DNA from 2 places in the Hydrogenophaga electricum genome. Region 1 is predicted to be linked to the other one. Evidence: riboswitches for the same ligand, from Rfam matches in the RefSeq annotation. Region 1 holds a riboswitch; the other holds the start of a gene.
The links. A riboswitch is a leader RNA that binds a small molecule or an ion and turns the genes downstream of it on or off. The one in region 1 is predicted to bind thiamine pyrophosphate.
Positions count from the first base shown of each region.

Region 2: it holds a riboswitch for thiamine pyrophosphate, as region 1 does, so the genes downstream of both, QQK43_RS22680 (thiamine ABC transporter substrate-binding protein) here and thiC (phosphomethylpyrimidine synthase ThiC) in region 1, are expected to answer to the same signal.

Region 1 is NZ_BSPB01000043.1:25,138-30,764, forward strand. It holds gene QQK43_RS18080 (hypothetical protein) at 1-170, opposite strand, end outside; gene QQK43_RS18085 (SDR family oxidoreductase) at 457-1,239, opposite strand; gene QQK43_RS18090 (nuclear transport factor 2 family protein) at 1,236-1,565, opposite strand; gene QQK43_RS18095 (LysR family transcriptional regulator) at 1,665-2,579, shown strand; gene rbp (RNA-binding regulator) at 2,649-2,945, opposite strand; gene QQK43_RS18105 (hypothetical protein) at 3,009-3,242, opposite strand; TPP riboswitch at 3,547-3,655, shown strand; gene thiC (phosphomethylpyrimidine synthase ThiC) at 3,753-5,627, shown strand, end outside.
Region 2 is NZ_BSPB01000104.1:203-5,022, forward strand. It holds partial or broken gene QQK43_RS22675 (ABC transporter permease) at 1-668, opposite strand, end outside; gene QQK43_RS22680 (thiamine ABC transporter substrate-binding protein) at 817-1,857, opposite strand; TPP riboswitch at 1,922-2,026, opposite strand; gene QQK43_RS22685 (hypothetical protein) at 2,165-2,551, shown strand; gene QQK43_RS22690 (DHA2 family efflux MFS transporter permease subunit) at 2,570-4,189, opposite strand; partial or broken gene QQK43_RS22695 (HlyD family secretion protein) at 4,201-4,820, opposite strand, start outside.

The sequences.
Region 1 (5,627 bases):
TGCGCCTGAGTCGCCTCCCAGTCGTGAGCGAAAGGATCGTTTCTGTACCCCCCAGCCGCCGTGATGTGCGTCCACTCTGGGCATAGAGTTCCCTTCCGCTCCCCGGTGGGGCGGTTCTTGTGCTTCTGTGATCCACGGTAAAGAGTCTGTGGCTTCGGCATTTCGTTCATGAGCACCAAAGTCAAGTCAGGGACGTAAGGACGCAAACTCTCTGGACGATCCTCTCGGTATGAGGGGAGGGTTCAAAATGGCCCGTTGCCAGACGGCTTGCGATTATTGCATCTAGCCCAAGCACGCCAGCCTATGAGCAAACAGGCACACCAACCTGGGCGAGCCCACAACACCTACGTCCGCTTCCGAGTTGAGGCCGGACCTCAATCGAGCTGGGCCGAGCTTCGGCATTCAGCCTGCAACGACCTTGCGCCACTAGAAAGCCCTTGCGTCGCTTGCGACGCTCTACACCGTCGGCACCGTACCGCCGTCGATCAGGTGCTCTGAGCCCGAGATGGCGCCCGCGCGCGGCGACACCAGGAAGGTGATCAGATCGGCCACCTCTTCCGGCCTGGCCGGGCGTCCGAGCGGGATGCCCCCCAGCGACTGCATGATGATCCGCTGGCCGCCCTCGTAGTCCGTTCCGGCCTGGCGGGCCAGCCGCTGGGCCAGCGCCACCGAGGCTTCCGTCTCGATCCAGCCGGGCGCCACGCTCAGCACGCGAACACCCTGGGGTGTCACCTCTTTCGACAGCGCCTTGCTGTAGGTGGACAGGGCCGCCTTGGCCGCGGCGTAGGCGGTCGTCGATTCGGGCAGCGGCAGCAGGCGCTGGATCGAGCTGACGTGAACAATGACGCCGGCACCCTGGGCCAGCATGGCGGGCAGCAGCGCGCGGTCGAGTCGCACGGCAGGCATCAGGTTCTGGTTCAGCTCGTTGAACCAGTGCGCATCGTCCAGGGCCGCGAAGCCGCCGCCCGGCGCGCTGGAGCCACCCAGCACATTGACCAGGATGTCCGCGCCGCCCCATTGGCTGAGCACCGACTGCGCCACGTCCGCCACGCCTTGCGCGGTGGTGAGATCGGCCGCGATGTAGGTCACGCCGTCGATGGCGTCCGCGGGCAGCGAACGCGCCGTGGTCGTCACCTGCACGCCCGCCGCATGCAGTGCGCGCGCCACGGCGGCGCCCACACCCTTGGTGCCGCCAGAGACCAGGGCGCGCTTTCCTTGAAGTTGAAGATCAAAGCTCATGCCGTGATCTCCAGCGAGGCGATCAGGCCGCGCTCCAGGCGAAAGCGGTACCGCAGGTTCACCGGGCTGCCGGGGAAGTTGCCGCTCACCCGGCTGCGGACGATGTGGTGCCCGCTGTCCTGCTCAAGCGCGAACGGCTCGGTCGTGTAGGTGAACCGGGCCGATGCGGCCGCCTTCCACGCCCGGATGGCGGCCAGGCCAGCGTGGGTCTGCCCTTCGTCTTTCACGGTGGCTTGCGCTGTGAAGCAGTGGGCCAGCGCGTCGGGGTTCTGCCGGTCGGCCGAAAAGTAGGCGGCAATGGGTTCGGGAAGATGCAGGTCGGTCATGGTGAAGGCTCCTGTGGGCTGAAGGCCTCAGGATGCGACCGCTGGAGAAATTAGTGAATCTTTTAGAATCTGAAGTCGTTATTTAGCAATGAATACACAATGCGCGGCTCCGACTACGCTGAACTGAAAGCCTTTGCCGCCGTGGTCGAGCGCAGCAGCTTTGCGCGGGCCGCCGAGCACCTGGGTGTGTCGCCGTCCGCGCTGAGCCAGACCATCCGCCAGCTCGAAGCGCGGCTGGGTGCGCGGCTGCTGAACCGCACCACCCGCAGCGTGGCACCGACCGCCGCCGGCGAACAGCTGCACGCCCGCATCGCACCGCTGTTCAGGGCGATGGCCGACGCCATGGCCGAGGTCAGCGCGGCGGCGGGGCAGATGAGCGGAACGCTGCGCATCAACACCCTCGGCATGGCGGCCCGGCAGATCATTGCGCCGCGGCTGGGCCGCTTCCATCGTGCGTTCCCGGACGTGACGCTGGACATCGTGGTCGACGACGGGCTGAGCGACATCGTCGCGGGCCGCTTCGATGCGGGCATCCGGGTGGGTGGGCGGCTGGAGAAAGACATGATCGCCGTGCGCCTCACGCCGGACGTGAAGATGGTGGCGGTGGCGTCGCCGGACTATCTGGCGCGGCGCGGTCCGCCCCAATCACCCGCCGACCTGCATCACCACGCCTGCATCAACTGGCGGCTGCAGACCGACGGCCGGGCCTATCAATGGGCGTTCGAGAAAAGGGGGCGGCGGATCGAGGTGGCGGTGTCCGGGCCACTGGTCACCAACCACTCGGACATCGGCGTCGCCGCGGCCTTGCAAGGCTTGGGCATTGCCTATGCGTTTGACCGCGAGCGCGTCGATGAATACCTCGCCCAGGGGCAGCTCGTGCAGGTGCTCGCCGACTGGTCGATCACACGGCCAGGGTTGTTTGTCTACTACCCGAACCGGCACCACCAGCCGGCGATCCTGGGTGCTTTCATCGATTGCCTGCTGGACCGGGACCTGGCCAGGTCCGGTCCATGACCCCTTTGCACACCAGCCCCGGCTCGGCACTCAGGGTCGCGGCGCAGCGTACTGCGCGCGCTCGTCGGCTCAGTAAGCGCGGCGCTCGCCGCCAAAGCGGCTGCCACCGGAGCGCGCTTCCGGCGGGCGGGCAACGTTCACGGTAACGGCGCGGCCTTGCACCTGCATGCCGTTCAGGCCGTCGATGGCGGCCTGCGCTTCGGCGTCGCTGCCCATTTCGACGAAGCCGAAGCCCTTGGAGCGGCCGGTGTCGCGGTCCATGACGAGCTTGGCGGAACGCACGCTGCCGTATTCGGAGAAGTTGTGGGTCAGCGCGGTTTCGTCAACGGTGTAGGGCAGGTTGCCAACGTAGAGACGGTTGTTCATGGTGTGAATCTTTCGAAGTGAATGGCCGGATCGGGCCAGGGTTTGGAAAAAGAAAAAAACGAATCAGGCCACGCCGTGCTGCAGCGCAAGGGCACGGCCCTCGCGGGCGGCGTAGCGCAAGGCAGCGTGGTGAGAGGCAAAACGCGGCACGAGGCGAAAGACGCGGTCGTGCGTGGCCATGCCGCGCCCGCTGCGCAGCGAGATGCTGGCGCTGTAATCACCGGCGTCGGTGAGGCGGCTCAGGGGTGAGACAAGGTACTTGCCCACGGGGAAAGGGGTTTCAGGTTTGAAGCTCATGAAAATCTGCGCAACCTTCCTGGCGGGCGCGCAACAAAAAATGGCACCAGGAACGCCACGACGGCGACGGGTGCGCCTGTGGTCACCACAGGCCAGGAAGGGGCCCGAACAAAAGGGGGCCGAGAGTGAAGCTTGCCGAGAGGGGAGTTTGATCACCAGCGGGGGCCGTGAGAGAAGGCCTGCTGGTTGGCTGGGCGGTGTTGAGGCAAACCGCGAACCGTGTCGAACAACGGAGGCTGCGATGGCGAGCAAGTCGCAGCGAACCCACGCAGTGTAACCGGCTTTGGGATGACGCGCTACACTCTGCCCTGCTCCGGGGTGCACGTATGGCGTGCTGAGATGGCGGACTTGACCGCCGGAACCGCGAACTTGATCTGGTTAGTACCAGCGTAAGAAGAGCTGCAGCGCCGAGGCGCGCACGTCCGTCCACCCTTTCGGGGCGGTCCTGCGCATCTGCATTCCACGGCGTCGATGGCGGGGCATTCATCCACCTCAATTGGAGACTGCCCCATGAACGCCCCCGACAAGCTGCAGCAACTGCTCTCGCTCACCCGCGAACCCTTTCCCCAGTCCCAGAAAATCTACGTGCCTGGCGCGTTGCCCGGCGTGCAGGTGCCCATGCGCGCCATTGCGCTGACCAACGGCGAGACCGTCACGGTCTACGACACGTCCGGCCCCTACACCGATCCGGCCGCCGACATCAACATCCGCCAGGGCCTCAAGCCGGTGCGCAGCGAATGGGTGGCCGCGCGCGGCGACACCGAAAGCTACGAAGGCCGCCACCGCGTGGCGCTGGACGACGGTGGCAAACACGGCGAGGTGGCGGACGCCCGCATCGAAGCCCTGCGCGCCGAGGCCGCGAGCCTGCAGCGCCGGCCGCTGCGCGCGAAGCCGGGACAGAACGTCACGCAGATGCACTACGCCCGCCAAGGCATCGTCACGCCCGAGATGGAATACATCGCCATCCGCGAGAACGGCAAGCGCGAATGGATGCGCGAATACCTGGGCGATGCGGAGCGCGAGACGCGGCTCAAAGGCAACCCCATGGGCGCGCGCATCCCGGACGTGATCACGCCCGAGTTCGTGCGCGACGAGGTGGCACGCGGCCGCGCCGTGATCCCGGCCAACATCAACCACCCCGAGGTGGAGCCGATGATCATCGGCCGCAATTTCCTGGTGAAGATCAACGCCAACATCGGCAACTCGGCCGTCACCTCCAGCATCGAGGAGGAGGTGGAAAAACTGGTGTGGTCGATCCGCTGGGGCGGCGACACGGTGATGGACCTGTCCACCGGCAAGAACATCCACACCACGCGCGACTGGATCGTGCGCAACTCGCCCGTGCCCATCGGCACGGTGCCGATCTACCAGGCGCTCGAAAAGGTGGGCGGCGTGGCCGAGGACCTCACCTGGGCCATCTTCCGCGACACGCTGATCGAGCAGGCCGAACAAGGCGTGGACTACTTCACCATCCACGCCGGCGTGCGCCTGCCCTTCATCCACCTCACGACCAAGCGCCGCACCGGCATCGTCTCGCGCGGCGGCTCCATCCTGGCCAAGTGGTGCATCACGCACCACAAGGAAAACTTCCTCTACACGCACTTCGAAGAGATCTGCGAGATCATGAAGGCCTACGACGTGACCTTCTCGCTCGGCGACGGTCTGCGCCCCGGCAGCGGCGCCGATGCGAACGACGAAGCGCAGTTCGCCGAGCTGCGCACGCTGGGCGAACTGACGCAGATCGCCTGGAAGCACGACGTGCAGACCATGATCGAAGGCCCCGGCCATGTGCCCATGCACATGATCCAGGCCAACATGGACGAGCAGATCAAGCACTGCCACGAAGCCCCGTTCTACACGCTCGGCCCGCTGACCATCGACATCGCACCGGGCTACGACCACATCGCCTCGGCCATCGGCGCGGCCATGATCGGCTGGATGGGCACGGCCATGCTCTGCTACGTGACGCCCAAGGAACACCTGGGTTTGCCGGATCGCGACGACGTCAAGCAAGGGATCATCGCCTACAAGATCGCAGCCCACGCCGCCGACGTGGCCAAGGGCCACCCGGGCCAGCGCGCGCGCGACGACGCGATGAGCAAGGCACGCTTCGAGTTCCGCTGGCGCGACCAGTTCGCCCTCGGGCTCGATCCGCAAACCGCCGAGGCCTACCACGACGAAACCCTGCCCAAGGACTCCAGCAAGGAGGCGCATTTCTGCTCCATGTGCGGGCCCAAGTTCTGCTCCATGAAGATCACGCAGGACGTGCGCGACTACGCCGCCGCCAAGGGTTTGAGCGAAGAGCAGGCGCTGGCCGATGGGATGGCGCAGAAGAGTGCGGAGTTCAAGTCGGTCGGGGGCGCGTTCTACGTGCCCGTCGACACC
Region 2 (4,820 bases), on a different contig from region 1:
GTGCTGTAGCGCGGCCCCCCCAGCACGAGCGCCAGCCCGAAGCCCGAAAAACAGTACAGGAACACCAGGCACACCGCCGCCGCCATCCAGGGCGCGATGGCCGGCCACTCGACGCGCCAGAATGCCCGCCAGGGTGTCGCCCCCAGGCTGCGCGCGGCCGCCAATCGCGTGGCGTCGATCCGTTCCAGCGCTTCGACACCGGCGCGCACGACCACGCAAAGGTTGAAGAACAGGTTGCCGTACAGCAGCAGCCAGGGCGTGTCTTCCAGTTCGATGCCCCAGGCGGCCAGCGGTGCGCCAAGCACACCGCGCGGACCCCACAGCGCCAGCACGCCCATGGCCGCCACCAGCGTGGGCACCACGAAGGGCAGCATGAGCAGGCGCAGCAAGGCACCCCGGCCCGGGAACGTCCAGCGCGCCAGCACCCAGGCCATGGGCAGCCCGATGGCGAACGCGGCCAGCCCCGTGACCGAAGCCTGCAGGAACGACCACAGCAGGCGCCAGCGCAGGTGCGCGTCCTGCCACAGGGCCCACCAGCGCAACGGCTCACCGCCGAAGGCGTCCCGCCCGGCAAAAGCCTCGGCCAGCAGACGCATCAACGGCGCCACCTGCACCAGCCCCAGAAATACCAGGGGCGGCGCCAGCAACAGCCAGCGCGCGCGCTTCATGCGAGAAGGACGCTTCGCGAACGAAGGCCCGCCCCCGCCGCAGGGCACCGTGGAACCGGCTTCGCCGGGCCACAGGGTGCCGCCACCCCTCGAAGCGCCACCAGCGCGCTACGGAGGGGGGAAGCCGCGGCAGCGGCGCAGGGGGGTGTCACTTCAACACCACCTGGGTCCAGCGCTGCAGCCAGGCGCGGCCCTTTTCGTCGGCGAGCGCAGGCGGCGGATTGTCGAAGGTGGCGGGCTCGGGCGCGTGCAGGCGCATGACTTCGGCGCGTGCCGCACCGGCCTCGGCCGGGTACATCCACATCGTGGTCTGCAGGGCCTGCTGCACGGGGGCCGAACGCAGGAACTCGATGAAGCGGCCCGCCGCCTCGCGCGCGGCCGGCTGGCCCCCGCGCACCAGCGCCACGCCCTCCACCTGGCGGAACACGGCGCCCTTGAACGCCAGGTTGGCCGTGGGCGATTCGGACAGCTTGTCCTTGGCGTAGAACACCTCGGCGGCCGGGCTGCTGGCGTAGCTCACCACGATCGGGCGGCTGCCGCCGTTGCGCGTGAATTCGGTGTAGTAGGCCTCGGTCCAGCCCTTGACCACCTTCACGCCGTTGCTGCGCATCCGGGCCCACCAGGCAAAGGCGGCTTCTTCGCCCAGGCCGGCGATGGTGGCGTGCAGGAAGGCCTGCCCCGGGCTCGATGTACCCGGGTGCTGGACCACCAGCAGCTTCGCGTAGGCCGGCTGGGCCAGGTCGTCCAGGCTGGTCGGCAGCGCCAGGCCCTTCTGCGCGAACCAGGCCTTGTCGACATTGAGGCTCACGTAGCCGTAGTCGACCGGCACCACGCCTTGGCCCAGGGTGACCGCCGCCGCGCGTTGCGCCGCCGGGCCGGTGTAGGGCTCGATCACGCCCGCAGCCAGCGCCCGCGGCAGCAGGCTGTTGTCGATGCCGAACACCACGTCGGCGATCGGGCGTGCCTTGGTGAGGATGAGCTTGTTGGTCATCTCGCCGGCATCCCCCGACTTGACCAGTTGCAGCCGCACGCCAGCCGCTTTCTCGAACTGCGTCAGCAGTTCCTTGGGCAGGTCGAACGAGCTGTGCACCAGCACGCGCAACGGCAAGGGCTCGGCAGCCCATGTGGACGGTGCCAGCGCCGCCAGGGAAAGAGAGGTGAGAGCCGAAAACAGAAACCGCCGTTGCATGGGAGACGCCTTGTCCTACGAAAAACGCCGCTCGGGTGGCGCTGGACGGCGGCTCGCCACCACGGCGGCCGGTCGTTCACGCTCCCTACGCTGGCACAACCCAGATCAGGTGAGAGGGGTATTTCTCAGCCGCGACGCCTATCGGCGCGCCGCACCCCCGGTGAAGCGTGGATTGTAGGCCGCGCAGGGCGGCGCGCCAGCCGCCGGGCGGTGCTTGTCCGAACCGCCAAACGCCCTCTAGCATGCGTCCACCCGGCCCCAGAACCGGCGTGGCCGGCCCCCGCCACCTTCTGCCCAGGAGACCCTCATGCGCCTGCGACCACATCTGCCCCTGCTGCCCTGGTTGTGCCTGCCCGCACTGGCCTGGCCGCAAACCGCCGCGCCCCCGGCCTTTCCGCCCGAGGCCCAGGCGCTCGCACCCGAAGCCCTTCGAGAGCGCCTGGTGGGCAAGTCCTTCGCCTACCAGAACCTCAACGGCAGCGAGGTACGCCTGCAGTTCAAGACCGACTACGTCTACGTCGACACCCCGCAGGTGAGCGATTCGGGCCGCTGGCGCACCGAGGGCTCGGCCCTGTGCGTCGAATGGAACCGCTTGCGCGGCAGCAGCGGCTGCAGCGAGATGCGCGCCGCCGGCCCGCAGCTGTACCTGATGCGCCTGACCACCAACGACGTGGTCAGCCTGCGCGAGCGCTGAGCGGCGCCCGGCGGCGGCTCAGTGCGCGCCGCCGGCGTCGCCACTGCCCGCGCCGTGCACCGGCTTGGCGAACCAGATCACGGCCACCAGCACCAGGAACAGCACGGCCGAGAGGTGGAACAGGTCGTTCACCGCGAGCGTGAACGCCTGCTGGTTCACCAGCCGGTCGATGGTGGCCAGCGCCTGCTCGCGGCTCATGCCGGCCGCCATGAACTGCTGCAGGCTGGCCATGGCGGTGGCGTTGCCCGCGTGCACGGCTTCGGCCAGTTGCGCGTGGTGCAGCGAGGCGCGGCTTTCCCACAGCGTGGTGAACAGCGAGGTGCCCACGGCGCCGGCGGTGATGCGCACGAAGTTCGACAGGCCCGATGCCGAAGGCAACTTCTCCGGCGGCAGGCCCGAGAACACGATGGCCTGCAGCGGGATGAAGAAGAACGCCATCGCCGCGCCCTGCAGCAAGGTCGGGATCAGGATGGTGGTGAAGTCGGCGTCGGTGTTGAAGTGCGAGCGCATCCACAACACCCCACCGAAGCCCAGGAAGGCGATGGTGGCGAGCTTGCGCGGGTCCAGCCGGCCCACGTTCTTGCCAACCCAGGGCGACAGCACCAGCGCCAGCAGCCCCACCGGCGCGGTGGCCAGCCCGGCCCAGGTGGCCGTGTAGCCCATGAACTGCTGCAGCCACAGGGGCAGCAGCACCACGTTGCCGAAGAACAGCCCGTAGGCGATGGACAGCGACAGCGTGCCGGCGACGAAATTGCGGCGTGCGAACAGGCGCAGGTCGACGATGGGGTGCTTCTCTGTCAGTTCCCAGGCCAGGAAGAACAGGAAGGCGATCACCGAGACCACGGTCAGCATGATGATCTCGCCGGACTCGAACCAGTCCAGCTCCTTGCCCTTGTCGATCATGATCTGCATGGCGGCCACGAACAGCACCAGCAGCACCAGACCCACGCGGTCCAGCGGCACCCGGCGCGGGCCGGGGTCGCGCGTGCGGTAGATCGACCAGGTCAGCGCGGCCGCGAAGATGCCCACCGGGATGTTGATGTAGAAGATCCAGGGCCAGGCGATGTTGTCGGTGATCCACCCGCCCAGCAACGGGCCGGCCACCGGCGCGATCAGCACCGTCATCGACCACATGGCCATCGCCACGCCCGCCTTGGCGCGCGGGTAGCTGCCCAGCAGCAGGGTCTGCGACAGCGGAATCATCGGGCCCGCCACCAGCCCCTGCAGCACGCGGAAGGCGATCAGCATGCCAATGTTGGGTGCCAGCCCGCACAACCACGAGGCCAGCACGAACAGCAGCACGCTCATGGTGAACAGGCGCACCTGGCCGAAACGCTGGGTCAGCCAGCCGGTCAGCGGCACCGAGATGGCGTTGGCCACCGCGAACGAGGTGATGACCCAGGTGCCCTGCGCCGGGCTCACGCCCATGTCGCCGGCGATGGCAGGAATCGACACGTTGGCGATGGACGTGTCGAGCACGTTCATGAACGTGGCCAGCGACAGCGCCAGCGTGCCCAGCGCGAGCTGGGCTCCTTGCAGCGGCGCGAAGGCCGGTCCCGCCGCAGCGGGGGGTGGCGGTGGCGCGACGGGCGCGGGCGTATCCGCCCCGGCCGCCGGCCGGATGGCTTCGGTGCTCATGGTGCGGACACTCAGTGGGTGGCGGCGGTGCTGGCGGCGGCAGCGACCGTGGCGGCCCCGGGCGCGGAGGCGGCCGCCGCCTTCAGGGCCTTGGGTGCCTGGGCCACGGCCCGCGCAGCGCCACCAGTGCCCAGGTTGCGGGCAATGATCTGGCGCACGCGCTCATCGGCGGCCGCGGCGTCCTGCGCGAACACCTCGGTAGCCTTGCTCGACGACGCGGCCGAAGCGGTGGACAGCACCGCGCCGTCGGTGCGGGAGATGTCCACCTTGGCTTCCATCGACAGCCCCACGCGCAGCGGGTGTTCGGCCAGTTCCTTCGGGTCGAGCTGGATGCGCACCGGCACGCGCTGCACCACCTTGATCCAGTTGCCAGTGGCGTTCTGCGCCGGCAGCAGCGCGAAAGCCGCGCCGGTGCCCGCGCCCATGCCTTCGATGGTGCCGTGGTACACGACCTTGCTGCCGTAGACGTCGGCGGTCAGTTCCACCGGCTGCGCCAGGCGCAGGTGGCGCAACTGGCTTTCCTTGAAGTTGGCCTCGACCCACACCTGCTCCAGCGGGATCACCGACATCAGCGGCGAACCGGCGGCCACGCGCTGGCCCAGCTGCACGTTGCGGCGCGCCACGTAGCCGT